2 regions of the Streptomyces sp. NPDC058257 genome follow, and region 2 is predicted to be linked to the other one. Evidence: riboswitches for the same ligand, from Rfam matches in the RefSeq annotation. Region 2 holds a riboswitch; the other holds the start of a gene.

Region 1 (7,663 bases), on a different contig from region 2:
CAGCGTCGCGAACGGGCTCCTCTACAGCGGCAGGCCGCGGCCCGAGCGGCGCGGACTCGCCGAGCGGGCCCTGCGCCGGGTCGGCCTCGGCCACCGGCTCTACCACGAGCCGCATCAGCTCTCCGGCGGCGAGAAGCAGCGCGTCGCCATCGCGCGCGCGGTACTGGGCGATCCTCCGCTGCTCCTGGCGGACGAGCCGACCGGCGCACTCGACTCCCGTTCCGGCGCGGTGGTGATCGAGCTCCTGCACGAACTGCACCGGGCGGGGACCACGGTCGTGGTCATCACCCACGACCGGGACATCGCGGGCTCCCTGCCGCGCGAGGTCCGGATCAAGGACGGCCGCATCGAGGAAGACGCGAACCACCCGGAAGAAGACACGCCCGCCCCGCTCCTCGAGGAGGCCCTGCGATGAGCGCCACCAAGGAGTTGAGCACGACAGGGGAGCGGGGCGCGGCGCACGAGCTGCCCCGCCCCGCGCCACCGCCGCGCCCCAAACCGGCCCGGATGGGCCCGGCCGACGTGCTGCGGGTCGGCGGCTCGGGCCTGCGCTCGCGCCCCATGCGGGTCTTCCTCTCGGCTCTCGGCATCGCCATCGGCATCGCGGCGATGGTCGGCGTGGTGGGCATCTCCACATCGAGCAGCGAAGACCTCAACCGGCGGCTCGCGGCGCTCGGCACCAACCTGCTCACCGTCTCCCCGGGCCAGTCCTTCGCCGGCGACGCGGCCCATCTGCCCGACTCCTCCGTCGACATGATCGGCAACATCAAGGACGTCGATTCGGTCTCCGCCATCGGCAAGACGAGCGCCAAGGTCTACCGCAACGACCACATCAAGAAGGAGGAGACCGGCGGACTCAACGTCTACGCCTCCCGCACCGACCTGCCGAAGACCGCGGGCGCGGAGATCGTCGACGGCCGCTGGCTCAACGCCGCGAACCGCCGCTACCCGGCCGTCGTGCTCGGCCCCAAGGCCGCCGAGCAACTGGGTGTCTTCAGCGCAGGACCCGACACCAAGGTGTGGCTCGGCGGGCAGTGGTTCACCGTGGTGGGGATTCTCGCGCCCAACGAGCTCGTACCCGATCTGGACTCGGCCGCGCTGGTCGGCTGGCCCGTCGCGGAGCAGGAGCTGGACTTCGACGGCCACCCGACGACGGTCTACACCCGCGCCGAGGAATCCGCCGTGAGCGACGTCCAGTCCGTGCTCGGCGCCACCGCCAACCCGGAGAACCCCAGCGAGGCCAACGTCTCCCGCCCCTCCGACGTCCTTGAGGCCAAGGCGGCCACCGACGACACCCTCAGCGGTCTGCTCCTGGGCCTGGGCGCTGTGGCCCTGCTCGTCGGCGGGGTCGGCGTCGCCAACACCATGGTCATCTCGGTCCTTGAGCGGCGCTCCGAGATAGGGCTGCGCCGCTCCCTCGGCGCCACCCGCGGCCAGATCCGTACGCAGTTCCTCTGCGAGGCCCTGCTGCTCTCCGCGCTCGGCGGCCTGGGCGGAGTCCTGCTCGGCATCGCCGTCACCTCCGGCTACTCCACCTACCAGGGCTGGCCATCGGTGGTGCCAGTCTGGGCGATGGCGGGCGGGGTGGGCGCGACCTTGGTCATCGGCGGTCTTGCCGGGTTCTACCCCGCGGTCCGCGCGGCGCGGCTTCCTCCCACGGAGGCGCTCGCCACGACCTGACCAGATGGCCATAGGGGGCGACTTCGCAGGAACTCGCCCCAGCGGACGCGGTGCCTTCGTCAGCCTAAATCCCCCGCGGGCGACGAGGGCATCGCTCTGTGCCGCCCACCCCGGCCGCGCTGTCTGGACGGCCACCGCCTCTCGTATTCTCACCACATGACTGAGCACTTAGGGAAAGTCGACGAAAGCAGCCTGCTCGACCTGCTCCAGGAACAGCGCATCGGCACGCTCGTCACCCTCAAACGTGACGGCCGCCCGCAACTCTCCAACGTCGGCTACGCCTACGACCCCGAGGCCCGCCTCATCCGCCTCATGGTCACCGACAGCCGCGCCAAGACCCGCAATCTGCGCCGCGATCCGCGCGCGAGCTTCCTCGTCACCGACGGCGCGGGCTTCTCCTACATGATCGCCGAGGGCGACGCCGAGCTGACGCCGGTCGTGACCGATCCGCATGACGCGGTCGCGGATGAACTGGCGCTGGTCTTCCAGGGGTTCCAGGGCGAGCATCCCGACTGGGAAGGGTTCCGCGCGGCGATGGTGAGGGAGCGTCGCCTGGTGATCCGGCTGCACGTCAAGCACGTGTACGGAGCCGCGGGGAAGCGGATCCTCGCGGGCCCCGGGCCCAAGGGACCCGGCGGTGAGTCGGTGGGCGCGACCGTGGGGCGGCCCGGTCTGCAGCTCGGCACGGGCGAACCGCCGCCTCAGTTCCGGTAGAGGTCCGTCAGGAGAGCCACGGCGGCGTGCGTCATGGGATGCGGGTCGTGGCGGCGCCAGATGAGGTGTACGGCGATCGGGTCGGCGTCGCGCAGCGGGCGGAACACGACGCCGTCGCGGCGGTACTGATTGGCGGTGCTCTCCGGGGTGAGACCGACGCAGCGGCCCGACGCGATGATGGCGAGCCAGTCGTCGATGTCCTGGGTGTACTCCACCGGGGGCCGGGCCTCTTCGGGCCACAGCTCGGCGGTGGTGGTGCCGGTGCGCCGGTCGATGAGGAGCGTACGGCCCTGTATGTCGGCCAGCGGAACGGAACGCCGCCTGGCCCATGGGTCGTCGCTCGCCAGTGCGCAGAAGCGGCGCTCGTGACCGACGACGGCGCTGGCGAAGCGGGCCTCGTTGAAGGTGGTGCGGACGACGGCGAGGTCGCACAGGCCCTCGGCTAGGCCGCCGGTCGCGGAGTTCGTCCGGATCAAGTACAGCTCGACGTCGGGATGTCCGGCGGCCCAGCGGCGCTGGAACTCCGCCGTGTGGCGGCCCATCGCCGACCAGGCGTGGCCGATGCGCAGCCGCGTGTGTCCGGTGGTCGCCTCCCGGATGAGGTCGTCGGCCTCCGCGAGCAGATGCCGGGCCCGGGCGAGAACCTGCACCCCCGCGGTCGTGGGCGTGACGCTCCGGCTGGTGCGGTGCAGGAGGCGCGCCCCCAGCACCTCCTCGAGCCCGCCGAGGGTCCGTGAGACGGCCGCCTGGGAGACCCCCAACTCGGCGGCGGCATCGGTGAAGCCGCCCGTGTCGACGATGGCGACCAGGCAGCGCAGATGCCGCAGTTCCAGATCCATGACCACAGCGTAGACACAACCGGGACGTATGGATGACCAGAGCGTATAGATGAGCGCGTGCATGCATTTTTAGTATGCGCGCGGGTGATGCATCCTGCGATGCATGCGAACGTCTCAGAGCCAAGCCGCGTCCGCTGTCGTTCCGGCCGGTCAGGGCGGCCCGGCCGGCGAGGGCGCGAGTGCACGAGGCCGTCTGCCGGGCATGGCGATGATGTTCGGCAGCGGCCTGTCCAACCAAGTCGGCGCTGCCACAGGCGCCTTGGCGTTCGGTGTCATCGGCCCCGCCGGTGTCGTGGCCGTGCGGCAGTGGGTCGCGGGAGCCGTGCTCCTGACGGTGGGCAGGCCCAGGATACGCGCCTTCACCTGGCGTCAGTGGTGGCCGCTGCTGTGCCTGGCGGCGGTCTTCGCCACCATGAACCTCTCCCTCTACACCGCGATCGACCGCGTGGGCCTCGGCCTCGCGGTGACCCTTGAGTTCCTGGGCCCGCTGTCGGTCGCGCTGGCCGCGTCCCGCCGTGCGGTGGACCTCGGCTGTGCGGCCGTCGCGGGGGTGGCGGTGGTGGCCCTGGCCCGCCCGCGGCCCAGCACGGATTACGTCGGTATCGCGCTCGGCCTGCTCGCCGCGGCCTGCTGGGCCTCGTACATCCTGCTCAACCGTACGGTCGGAGCCCGCCTCCCGGGCGTCGAGGGCTCGGCCGCCGCCGCGGGGATCTCCGGGCTCCTCTATCTGCCGGTCGGCATCGTGGTCCTCGCCCACCACCCGCCGACGGCCACCGCCCTTGCCTGCGCCGCCACCGCGGGCATCCTCTCCTCCGCGGTCCCCTTCCTCGCCGACCTGCTCGCCCTGCGCCGGGTCGACGCCCGCTTCTTCGGGATCTTCATGAGCGTCAACCCGGTCCTCGCGGCGCTGGTGGGCATGGTCGTCCTGGGCCAGGCCCTCGACTGGGTGGAGTGCCTCGCCATCGCGGCGATCGTGACGGCGAACGGGGTCAGCGTCCTGAGCCGTTCCTGAGCCACTCCCTTCTCAGACGACCGTGATCAGCTCAGGCCGAGCTGCCGCGTCGCCGCCTCGACCGTCTGGGCGAGGAGCACGGCGATGGTCATGGGTCCGACGCCGCCGGGTACGGGCGTGATCAGGCTCGCCCGGTCACGGGCGGTGTCGAAGTCGATGTCGCCGACGTTCCCCGGGTTGTAGCCCGCGTCGATCACCACGGCGCCGGGCTTGATGTCCGCGCCGGTGATGAAGCGCGGGCGTCCGACCGCGGCGAGCAGGACATCGGCCTGCCGCACGATCGCTGACAGGTCCGCGGTGCGCGAGTGGCAGTACGTGACCGTCGCGTCCCTGCCCAGGAGCAGCATCCCCGCGGGCTTGCCGAGGATGGCGCTGCGTCCCACGACGACTGCGTGCTTGCCGGTGAGGTCGACGTCGTACTCGTCGAGCAGGCGCATGATGCCGCCGGGGGTGCAGGACACGAAGCCGGGCAGGCCGAAGCCCATCGCCGCGAAGGAGTGCATGGTCACCCCGTCGACGTCCTTGTCCGGCGCGATCGCCTCGAAGGCGGCGCGCTCGTCGATGTGGGGACCTGCGGGGTGCTGCAGCAGGATGCCGTGGACGGTCGGGTCCTGGGAGAGCGCGGTGATCGTCGCGACCAGTTCGGCGGTGCCGACCGAAGCGGGCAGGGCGACGTGCCGTGACTCGATGCCGGCCTTCTCGCAGCGGGAGCGCTTCATACGGACGTAGGTCACCGAGGCGGGGTCCTCACCGACGAGGACGGTCGCGAGGCACGGGGACACACCGGTGCGACGGCGGATGTCGGCGGCGGTCGCGGAGCTCGATTCGACGATGCGACGGGCGAGGCCGGTGCCGTCCATCGGGCGAGCTGTCTGCGTCTGGGGCATGTGCCACTCCTGAGCTTCAGGGTGAGTCGCCCAGGCGCGCGGCATCGACACGATGTCAGGCCGCTCCCCGGTGGTGCTCCACCTCAGCGCCAGTCACGGCCCGCCTCTCAGCCTAAGGGACGGTGCGGGACGAGGGGCGCTGGTATTGCGGATGTAGCTGAGCTTAATGAAAGTTCAAATCTTGTTGCTTGTCCTTTCATGTCGGTGACGGCATCGTTCCCTGACAAGGATCCGGCCAAGGAGAGCGAGAGCGAACAGTGAATGGCGTCCCCGGAAGAACCCGGGCAGCGGTGAGAGTGGGCGTACTCGCCCTCCTGTGGGGATCGACCTTCCTCTGGATCAAACTGGCCCTGGAAGGCCTGTCTCCCGTGCAGGTCACCCTCCTTCGCTGCGCACTCGGCGCGGCGACCCTGACGGTCCTGCTCTTCGGTACGCGGGGCCGCCTTCCCCGGGGCCGTGCGACGTGGAAGCACGTCTTCGTCGCCGCCTTCTTCTGCAACGCCCTGCCCTTCGGCCTCTTCAGCGTCGGCCAGCAGACCGTCGACTCCGGTGTGGCGGGCGCCCTGAACGCGACGACTCCGCTGTGGTCCGTCCTGATCGGCCTCGCCATCGGTACGGAACGAGGCCTGCGCCCCATCCGCCTCGCCGGGCTCCTCATCGGTTTCGCGGGTACGTCGCTGATCTTCGCGCCATGGCAGCAGTCAGGCCTGACGAGTTGGGGCGCGCTCGCCATCGTGGGCGCGGCGGCGAGCTACGCCGTCGGTTTCGCGTACATGGGGCACCACCTCGTCGGGAAGGGTGTGCCCACCCTCTCCCTCTCCGCCGCCCAGCTCATGGCGGCCACGGGCCTGACGGCACTGGCCCTGCCGGTCGGCGGCCTGGAGACGATCCACGTGGATCGCACCGCGCTGATCGCCGTGGTCGTCCTGGGGATCTTCGCCACCGGCGTCACCTTCCACCTCACCTACCGGATCATCGCGGACGAGGGCGCGACCAACGCGGCGACCGTCGGGTATCTGCTGCCGGTGGTCTCCGTGGCGCTGGGCGCCATCGTGCTCGACGAGGCGTTCAGCATCCGGGTGGCCGTGGGGATGGCGGTCGTGCTTGTCGGCGTCGGCATGACCCGTCGGCGGAACGCCGTGTCCGAATGCCGCCAGCACGCGTACCCGCGGGCGGCGAACATCGAGTACGCGCGGGCCAGCCTGCCCCACGGTACGAAGGACACGGAATCATGCACAAGACCATCCTCACCCCCGACCTCTTCGGCCCCGAGCCCGGGTCGGACGCCCCGCCCCGCGGTCCGTCCGAACCGACGATTCCCGCACTCGGAGAACTGAAGTGGGCTGATCTCTATGCCCAGTTGAACGCGGAGGGCGTGGCGCTCACGCCTCCGCTGCTGTCGCGTGAGCAGTGTCAGGAGATCATCGCCACGTTCGACGAGCCGAGCCGCTTCCGCTCGACCGTGGTCATGCAGCGGCACAACTTCGGCCGTGGCACCTACAAGTACTTCGCCGACCCGGCCTCCGTCCCGCTCGTGCGGACACTGCGCGAGAAGCTGTATCCGCCGATGGCGTGGATGGCCAACCAGTGGGCCCCGCAGCTCGACGAGCGCACCTTCCCGCCCACGCTGGAGGAGTTGCTCGCCGAGTGCGCGGAGAACGGGCAGCGGCGCCCCACCCCGCTGATCCTGAACTACGGCGAGGGCGACTACGCCTGTCTGCATCAAGACGTCTACGGAGACATCGTCTTCCCGCTGCAGATCGCCGTCATGCTGAACGAGGCCGGCGAGGACTTCACCGGCGGGGAGAACGTCTTCGTGGAGCAGCGGCCGCGCTTCCAGTCGCGCGCCGTGGTCGTCAAGCCGCAGCTCGGCCAGGGCATGATCTTCCCTGTCCGGCACCGGCCCGTCCGCGGCCGCGACGGCTACCGACGTCACCCCATGCGGCACGGCACCAACGCCGTGGAATCCGGCCACCGCAACACGCTCGGCGTGATCTTCCACAATGCCCGCTGACGGCAGTGCGCGGCGTGACGTCCCCATGCCGTCAACACGCGTGATCGCGACACCCGCCTCCGATCCGCACGACCACGAAGGGTTCTGATCATGATCGACACCACTCACGTGGCGGATACCCGTGTCGGTGAACGCGTCGCCGCCGAGAACTGGGACGCGCTGACCGCCGAGCTCGACGAGTACGGCCACGCCCTCACCGGCCCGCTTCTGACCCCCGGCGTCTGCCGCGACATCGCCGCCCTGTACGACGACACCGACCGCTTCCGCGCGACCGTCGACATGGGCCGCTACCGCTTCGGCTCCGGCCGCTACCGCTACTTCACCCACGAACTCCCCGATGTAGTACGCGAGTTGCGTGCAGCGTTCTACCCTCGCCTGCTGCCCATCGCCCGCGACTGGGCCGAGAAGCTCGGCAAGCCCGCCCCCTGGCCCGGGAGCCTGGAGGAGTGGGTGGGGATGTGCCACGCGGCCGGGCAGGTCAAGTCCGCCCAGATCCTCCTGCGCTACGGGCCCGGCG
Region 2 (7,663 bases):
AGCGAGCCCCAGCATCGCGAGCCCCGCGCACACCACCCCCACAGCGGCCCACTCCACCCCGCTCAACCGCACCCGCAGCAACCGCGAGGCCACCACGGCCGTGACGGCGAGGCTGGCGGCGAGCGCCGCCCCGACGGCGTAGATCGGGATGGAGCGCAACGCCACGATCTGCAGCAGGAACCCGAGCCCGTCGAGCCCGAGCCCCACGACGTACCGCCACTGCTTCACCGCGCGCAGCAGCAGCGCGGGATCGACCCCGGACCCCGTTCCCGGCGCCGTGGCGCGGGCGGCGACGGCCTGGAAGACGGAGGCCGTGCCGAAGCAGACCGCTGAACCGAGCGCGCAAATCATCCCAAGAGACACGAAGTGACTCTAGAGGAAAGGGATTCGCTTGAGCCGTTTGGCATGGCCATGGACACCTACCTACGCTGAGCGCCGATCATGTACGTCAACGGGGGAGCAGTAAGGCAGATGGCAGCGGAACAGAAGCAAGCGCAAGCGCAGAAGCAAGCGCAGAAGCAAGCGCAGAAGCAAGCGCAAGAGCAGAAGAAGTCGCGGCGCAGGCTGCGGTCCAGCACGGTCGTGCTCGGCGGAATGGGCGTCCTGGCGGCTGCCCTGACCTCATGCGGCTCGGATCCGGACAAGCGGTGCGTGGACCGCGACAGCTACAACTCGCTCACCGGTTACAAAATCGTCGGCGACAAGAACTGCAAGAGCGGTACGTCCTCCTCGAAGGGCAAGGGGGGCAGTTCCTACGGATCGGGCACGGGCTCAGGCACCGGCAAGTCCGGGCGCACGGACGCCGACTGGTACTACGACAGCGACGTCGACGGCCGCTACGCCGACTACGGCACCTTCAGCCGCAGCGAGGCCGTCGACCGCGACGGCCTCGGCTGCTCGGGCAGCGGCGGCGGCTGAGTCCATGGAGCGCCGCACCCTCACGCCCCGCCCCGGCTGGCAACGGACCGTCGAGGACCAGGGGCTCATCTACCCCCTCACCCGCTACCCCGACGACTCCCTGCGCCCCTACTGGGACGAGTCCGCCTGCTACGTCTTCTCGCTGCCCGAGGTCGAAGCCCTCGAAGAGGTCGTGGAGGAGCTGCACGCGATGTGCCTGGCGGCAGCCGAGCACATCGTCGAGCACGACCGCCTCCCCGACCTCGGCATCACGGACCCGCGAGTGGCCGAAGCGGTCACCGAGGCCTGGCACCGCCGAGCCGAACTCCCGTCCCTCTACGGGCGCTTCGACCTGCGTTACGACGGCACCGGCGGCCCGGCCAAGATGCTGGAGTACAACGCCGACACCCCCACCTCCCTGGTCGAGGCCGCGAGCCCCCAGTGGTTCTGGATGGAGGAGTGCTTCCCGGGCGCCGACCAGTGGAACTCCCTCCACGAACGCCTCGTCGACGCCTGGAAGAAACAGGCCTCGCTGCTCCCGCCCGGCGGCCCGCTGTACTTCGCGCACTCGGCGGGCGACGAGCTCGGCGAGGATCTGATGACGGTCGCGTATCTGCGCGAGACCGCGCAGCAGGCCGGGCTCGACACCGAGGCGATCTCCATGGAGGACATCGGCTGGGACCGGCTCTCGCGGCGCTTCGTCGACAAGAAGCTCGGCTTCATCCGCAGCTGCTTCAAGCTCTATCCGTGGGAGTGGCTGACCACCGACCGATTCGCCCCGCACGTCCTTCAGACCCTCGACAACGGCGGCGGCACCGGTTCCACCCTGTGGATCGAGCCCGCCTGGAAGATGCTCCTCTCCAACAAGGCGCTGCTCGCGATCCTCTGGGAGCTGTACCCCGGTCACCCCAACCTCCTGCCCGCCTACCTGGACGGCCCGCGTGAGCTGGCTTCCGGGCGGGGCTACGTCGCCAAGCCCCTCCTCGGCCGCGAGGGCGCGGGCGTCACGATCCATCCGCCGGGCGCCGAGGTCCCCATGGCGGTCGAACCCGTCGGACCCGTCGTACGGGAAGAGGCCTGCTGCTACCAGGAGTTGGCGCCGCTGCCCGATTTCGACGGCAACCGTGTGGTGCTCGGCGCGTGGGTCGTCGAGGGCGAGGCGGCGGGTCTTGGCATCCGGGAGTCGGCGGGTCCGATCACGGACGAGTACGCGAGGTTCCTGCCGCACGTGATTCTCTGAGCGGCCTACGTCCGCGCCAAGTCCCCCGAGTACGCTGCCGTTCGTTCGAGATGACGCACTCGGAGGCGGAGCGACCATGGCCGACAGCAGGATCAACACCACGCAGCCTCACACGGCCAGGATCTGGAACTACTGGCTCGGCGGCAAGGACAACTACCCCGTCGACCAGGCCGCCGGGGACCAGATCCGCACGCTGCACCCCGGCATCGGCGCGTACGCGCTCGCCGACCGGCAGTTCCTCGGGCGCGCCGTGAGCCACCTCGTGACCGAGTGCGGCATCCGGCAGTTCCTCGACATCGGCACCGGCCTGCCGACCGCCGACAACACCCACGAGGTCGCCCAGCGGCTCGCCCCCGAGTCCCGTGTCGTCTACGTGGACAACGACCCGTTGGTCCTCACCCACGCGCGCGCCCTGCTCACCAGTACCCCCGAGGGCAGCACCGACTACCTCGACGAGGATCTGCGCAATGTGGAGGCGATCCTCGAACACGCGGCCAAGACCCTGGACTTCGACCAGCCGGTGGCGCTGATCCTGCTCGGAGTCGTCATCTTCATCGAGGACGACTCCGAGGCGTACGGCATCGTGCGCCGCCTGCTCGACGCGCTGCCGGCCGGCAGCCACCTGGTCCTCTCGCACACGATCACAAGCCCGGAGATGCCCGACGTGGACGAGGCGGTGGCGTTCTGGAACGAGAACGGCACACCCAGGCTCACGCAGCGCGCCCCCGGGCAGGTCGCCGCGTTCTTCGAGGGCCTGGACCTCCTGGAACCCGGCGTGGTGTCGTGCAACCGCTGGCGCACGGAGACCGCACCCGGCGTCGAGGACGTGGCCATGTTCGGCGGGGTCGGAGTCAAGCACTGACCCCGGACCGGATCACCCCCGGAACTACGCCAGCCCCCCCCCCCCGGAACTACGCCAGCACCCCCCGCAGCTGGTCAAGCCCCCAGTCCAGGTCCTCCTTGCTGATCACCAGCGGCGGAGCGATCCGGATCGTCGAGCCGTGGGTGTCCTTGACGAGGACACCCCGGCCCATCAGCTTCTCCGAGATCTCGCGGCCCGTGCCGTGCGACGGGTCGATGTCGACGCCCGCCCACAGCCCGCGGCCCCGCACCTGTGTCACCGCGCCCGTCCCGGCGAGCAGTCCCAGTTCGGCGTGCAGATGCTCGCCCAGCTCGGTGGCCCGCTGCTGGAACTCGCCCGAGCTCAGCATCGCGACGACCTCAAGGGCCACCGCGCACGCCAGTGGATTGCCGCCGAACGTCGAGCCGTGCTCACCCGGCTTGAACACGCCGAGGACATCCGCGTCCGCCACCACCGCGGACACCGGCACGACGCCCCCGCCGAGCGCCTTGCCCAGGATGTACACGTCCGGCACCACGCCCTCGTGCTCGCACGCGAACGTCCTGCCCGTCCTGCCGAGCCCCGACTGGATCTCGTCCGCCATGAAGAGGACGTTCCGCTCCCGCGTCAACTCCCGTACGCCCGCGAGATATCCGGCCGGGGGTACGAGGACCCCCGCCTCGCCCTGGATCGGCTCAAGGAGCACGGCCACGGTGTTCTCCGTGACCGCGGCCCGCATCGCCGTCAGGTCGCCGTACGGCACGATCTCGAATCCCGGCGTGTAAGGACCGAAGTCCGCCCGCGCCTCGGCGTCCGTCGAGAAGCTGACGATGGTCGTGGTCCGCCCATGGAAGTTGTCGCGCGCGACAACGATCTTCGCCCTGCCGTCGGGCACGCCCTTGACCTGGTACCCCCACTTCCTGGCGGTCTTCACGGCCGTCTCCACCGCCTCGGCGCCGGTGTTCATCGGCAGCACCATCTCCTTGCCGCACAGCTCGGCGAGGCGTGTACAGAACTCGGCGAACCGGTCGTGGTGGAAGGCCCGCGATGTGAGCGTCACCCGCTCCAGCTGCTCCTTGGCCGCGTCGATCAGACGGCGGTTGCCGTGCCCGAAATTCAGGGCCGAGTACCCGGCGAGCATGTCGAGGTAGCGGCGCCCCTCGACGTCCGTCATCCAGGCGCCGTCGGCCGACGCGACCACGATGGGCAGCGGGTGGTAGTTGTGCGCGCTGTGGGCTTCGGCCGAGGTGATGAACTCTTCGGTAGTCGACACGGGGTCTCCGTTCGTCCTGCGGCGGCGGGCGGGTGTGGTGCCCTGTTTCTATCGTCGCTCGGATCGCGGACGAAGAAACCCGCCGCGGCGGCGTGCCCGCTAGGCTGGCCGCTACAGCACGGCGACTGGCGCGCGGGGAACGGACCCCGGGGGAGCCGTGCGAGGCAGAACCCTTCGAGGTGCCGACCGCCTGGGCACCCCGGGACCACGACCGGACACTGACCGCTCGCCCCGGAGGACGCCGTATGAACCGCCCCCTTTCCCCGGATCTCCCGAACACCCTCAGCCATCCCGCGCTCGCCGCCGAGGACTCCGAACTTGCCGCTCTCATCGCTGCCGAGGAGCAGCTCCAGGCCGACACCCTGCGCCTGATCCCCAGCGAGAACTACGTCTCCACGGCCGTCCTCGAAGCCTCCGGCACGGTCCTTCAGAACAAGTACAGCGAGGGCTACCCTGGCCGCCGCTACTACGAGGGCCAGCAGAACATCGACCCCGTCGAGCGCCTCGCCGTCGCCCGCGCCAAGTCCGTCTTCGGCGTCGAGCACGCGAACGTGCAGCCCTACTCCGGCTCCCCGGCCAACCTCGCCGTCTACCTCGCCTTCGCCGAGCCCGGCGACACCGTGATGGGCATGGCCCTGCCCATGGGCGGCCACCTCACCCACGGCTGGGGCGTCTCCGCCACGGGCAGGTGGTTCCGCGGCGTCCAGTACGGCGTCCGCCATGACACCGGCCTGATCGATTTCGACGAGGTGCGCGACCTCGCCCTCAAGGAGCGCCCGAAGCTGATCTTCTGCGGTGGCACCGCACTCCCCCGCACCATCGACTTCGCCGCCTTCGCCGAGATCGCCCGCGAGGCGGGGGCCGTCCTCGTCGCCGACATCGCGCACATCGCGGGCCTGATCGCGGGCGGCGCCCACCCCTCACCGGTGCCGTACGCCGACGTGATCTCCACGACCACCCACAAGACCCTGCGCGGCCCGCGCGGCGCGATGCTGATGTCCCGCGAAGAGCACGCCAAGGCCATCGACAAGGCAGTCTTCCCCGGTCTGCAGGGCGGTCCGCACAACCAGACCACCGCGGCGATCGCCGTCGCCCTGCACGAGGCGTCGCGGCCCTCCTTCCGCGACTACGCCCACGCCGTCGTCGCCAACGCGCGGGCACTCGCCCAAGCCCTGCTCGACCGCGGCTTCGACCTGGTCTCCGGCGGTACCGACAACCACCTGATCCTGATGGACCTCACCCCCAAGGACGTACCGGGCAAGGTCGCCGCCAAGGCCCTGGACCGGGCCGGGATCGTCGTCAACCACAACACCGTGCCCTACGACCCGAGGAAGCCGTTCGACCCCTCCGGCGTCCGCATCGGCACCCCCTCGCTCACCTCCCGGGGCCTGGGAACGCAGCACATGCCGACCGTCGCCGACTGGATCGACCGGGGCGTCGCCGCGGCCCGCGCCGGCGACGAGGACGCCCTGACGAAGATCCGGTCCGAGGTCGCCGACCTGATGGCAGCCCATCCCGCTCCGGGCCTGCCCGCCCACTGAGCCGCGGCCCCTGAACGCACTGTGTTCCTCGTCTCATCGGAGACGGGGAACAGCAGCAACGGACTGAACGCCGAAGCGCCGGATCACAAGATCGCGGCACACCCGTCACACGACTGTTTCCGAGCTATGAGAGTCACCTGAGAGAATGAGCCCCATGGCCATTGATCGTCCTCGCGTGCTCTCCGGAATCCAGCCCACCGCAGGCTCGTTCCACCTCGGCAACTACCTTGGCGCGGTCCGCCAGTGGGTGGCGCTGCAGGAGTCTCACGACGCCTTCTACATGGTGGTGGACCTGCACGCGATCACGATCCCGCAGGACCCGGCCGAGCTGCGCGCCAACACCCGGCTCGCCGCCGCCCAGCTCCTCGCCGCGGGACTCGACCCCGAGCGCTGCACGCTCTTCGTCCAGAGCCACGTCCCCGAGCACGCCCAGCTCGGCTGGGTCATGAACTGCCTCACGGGCTTCGGTGAGGCGTCGCGCATGACGCAGTTCAAGGACAAGGCGGCCAAGCAGGGTGCCGACCGCGCCTCCGTGGGCCTCTTCACGTACCCGGTCCTCCAGGTCGCGGACATCCTGCTCTACCAGGCGAATCAGGTTCCCGTCGGTGAGGACCAGCGCCAGCACATCGAGCTGACCCGTGACCTCGCGGAGCGCTTCAACGGCCGCTTCGGTGAGACGTTCACCGTTCCGGCGGCGTACATCCTCAAGGAGACGGCGAAGATCTTCGATCTCCAGGACCCGGCGATCAAGATGAGCAAGTCGGCGTCCACCCCGAAGGGCCTGATCAACCTCCTCGACGAGCCCAAGGCCACCGCCAAGAAGGTCAAGAGCGCGGTCACCGACACCGACACGGTCGTGCGCTACGACACGGTGGAGAAGCCGGGTGTCAGCAACCTCCTCAGCATCTACTCCACGCTCACCGGCACCGGTATTCCGGAACTGGAGCAGAAGTACGCCGGCAAGGGCTACGGTGCGCTGAAGACGGACCTCGCCGACGTCATGGTCGACTTCGTGACTCCCTTCCGGGACCGCACCCAGGCCTACCTGGACGACCCGGAGACGCTCGACTCGATCCTGGCCAAGGGCGCGGAGAAGGCGCGCGCCGTCGCCGCGGAGACACTTGCCCAGGCGTACGACAAGGTGGGCCTCCTGCCCGCCAAGCACTGAGCCACACCGCCCCCTGCACCACACGAGGCACAGCAGCGCCCTCTGCCCGCCATCCGACCGACAGGAGTACGACGTGGGGACCGTAACGATCGGTGTGTCGATCGCGGTCCCGGAGCCTCACGGCAGCCTGCTCCAGGAGCGGCGCGCGGGCTTCGGGGACCCCGCGGCGCACGGCATCCCCACCCACGTCACGCTGCTGCCGCCGACCGAGGTGGACGCCACGGCGCTGCCCGCCGTCGAGGCGCACCTGGGGGCCGTCGCCGCCGCCGGGCGCCCCTTCCCGATGCGGCTCTCCGGGACGGGCACGTTCCGGCCGCTGTCGCCCGTCGTCTTCGTTCAGGTGATGTCGGGCGGCGCGGCCTGCGGCTGGCTGCAGGAGCGGGTGCGGGACGCCTCCGGGCCCATGGCGCGCGAGCTGCAGTTCCCCTACCACCCGCACGTCACGGTGGCCCACGGCATCTCCGAGGAAGCCATGGACCGGGCGTACGCGGAGCTTTCGGAGTACACGGCCGAGTGGCCCTGCACCGGCTTCGCGCTCTACGAACAGGGCGCCGACGGCGTGTGGCGCAAGCTGCGCGAGTTCGCCTTCGGCGGTGGCGGCCCGGTGGTGCCTCCGCAGGCCATGGCCCCGGCCACCCACAGCAAGCAGCCCGCTCGCTGATCCGGGCCCGCCTGTACGCGCGCAGGGGGCCTTACACCGGAA

Evidence for each region. A riboswitch is a leader RNA that binds a small molecule or an ion and turns the genes downstream of it on or off. The one in region 2 is predicted to bind ZMP and ZTP.
Region 1: it holds a riboswitch for ZMP and ZTP, as region 2 does, so the genes downstream of both, ACFVXC_RS35020 (bifunctional 5,10-methylenetetrahydrofolate dehydrogenase/5,10-methenyltetrahydrofolate cyclohydrolase) here and glyA (serine hydroxymethyltransferase) in region 2, are expected to answer to the same signal.

The regions. Positions count from the first base shown of each region.
Region 1 is NZ_JBHVXJ010000021.1:151,730-159,392, forward strand. It holds gene ACFVXC_RS34995 (ABC transporter ATP-binding protein) at 1-415, shown strand, start outside; gene ACFVXC_RS35000 (ABC transporter permease) at 508-1,680, shown strand; gene ACFVXC_RS35005 (PPOX class F420-dependent oxidoreductase) at 1,837-2,394, shown strand; gene ACFVXC_RS35010 (LysR family transcriptional regulator) at 2,382-3,233, opposite strand; gene ACFVXC_RS35015 (DMT family transporter) at 3,337-4,245, shown strand; gene ACFVXC_RS35020 (bifunctional 5,10-methylenetetrahydrofolate dehydrogenase/5,10-methenyltetrahydrofolate cyclohydrolase) at 4,272-5,132, opposite strand; ZMP/ZTP riboswitch at 5,154-5,239, opposite strand; gene ACFVXC_RS35025 (DMT family transporter) at 5,423-6,469, shown strand; gene ACFVXC_RS35030 (2OG-Fe(II) oxygenase) at 6,364-7,146, shown strand; gene ACFVXC_RS35035 (2OG-Fe(II) oxygenase) at 7,237-7,663, shown strand, end outside.
Region 2 is NZ_JBHVXJ010000003.1:601,769-609,431, reverse strand. It holds gene ACFVXC_RS11785 (hypothetical protein) at 1-351, opposite strand, end outside; gene ACFVXC_RS11780 (hypothetical protein) at 595-918, shown strand; gene ACFVXC_RS11775 (glutathionylspermidine synthase family protein) at 923-2,137, shown strand; gene ACFVXC_RS11770 (SAM-dependent methyltransferase) at 2,214-2,999, shown strand; gene rocD (ornithine--oxo-acid transaminase) at 3,049-4,251, opposite strand; ZMP/ZTP riboswitch at 4,363-4,454, shown strand; gene glyA (serine hydroxymethyltransferase) at 4,497-5,792, shown strand; gene trpS (tryptophan--tRNA ligase) at 5,947-6,960, shown strand; gene ACFVXC_RS11750 (2'-5' RNA ligase family protein) at 7,034-7,621, shown strand; gene ACFVXC_RS11745 (decaprenylphospho-beta-D-erythro-pentofuranosid-2-ulose 2-reductase) at 7,653-7,663, opposite strand, start outside.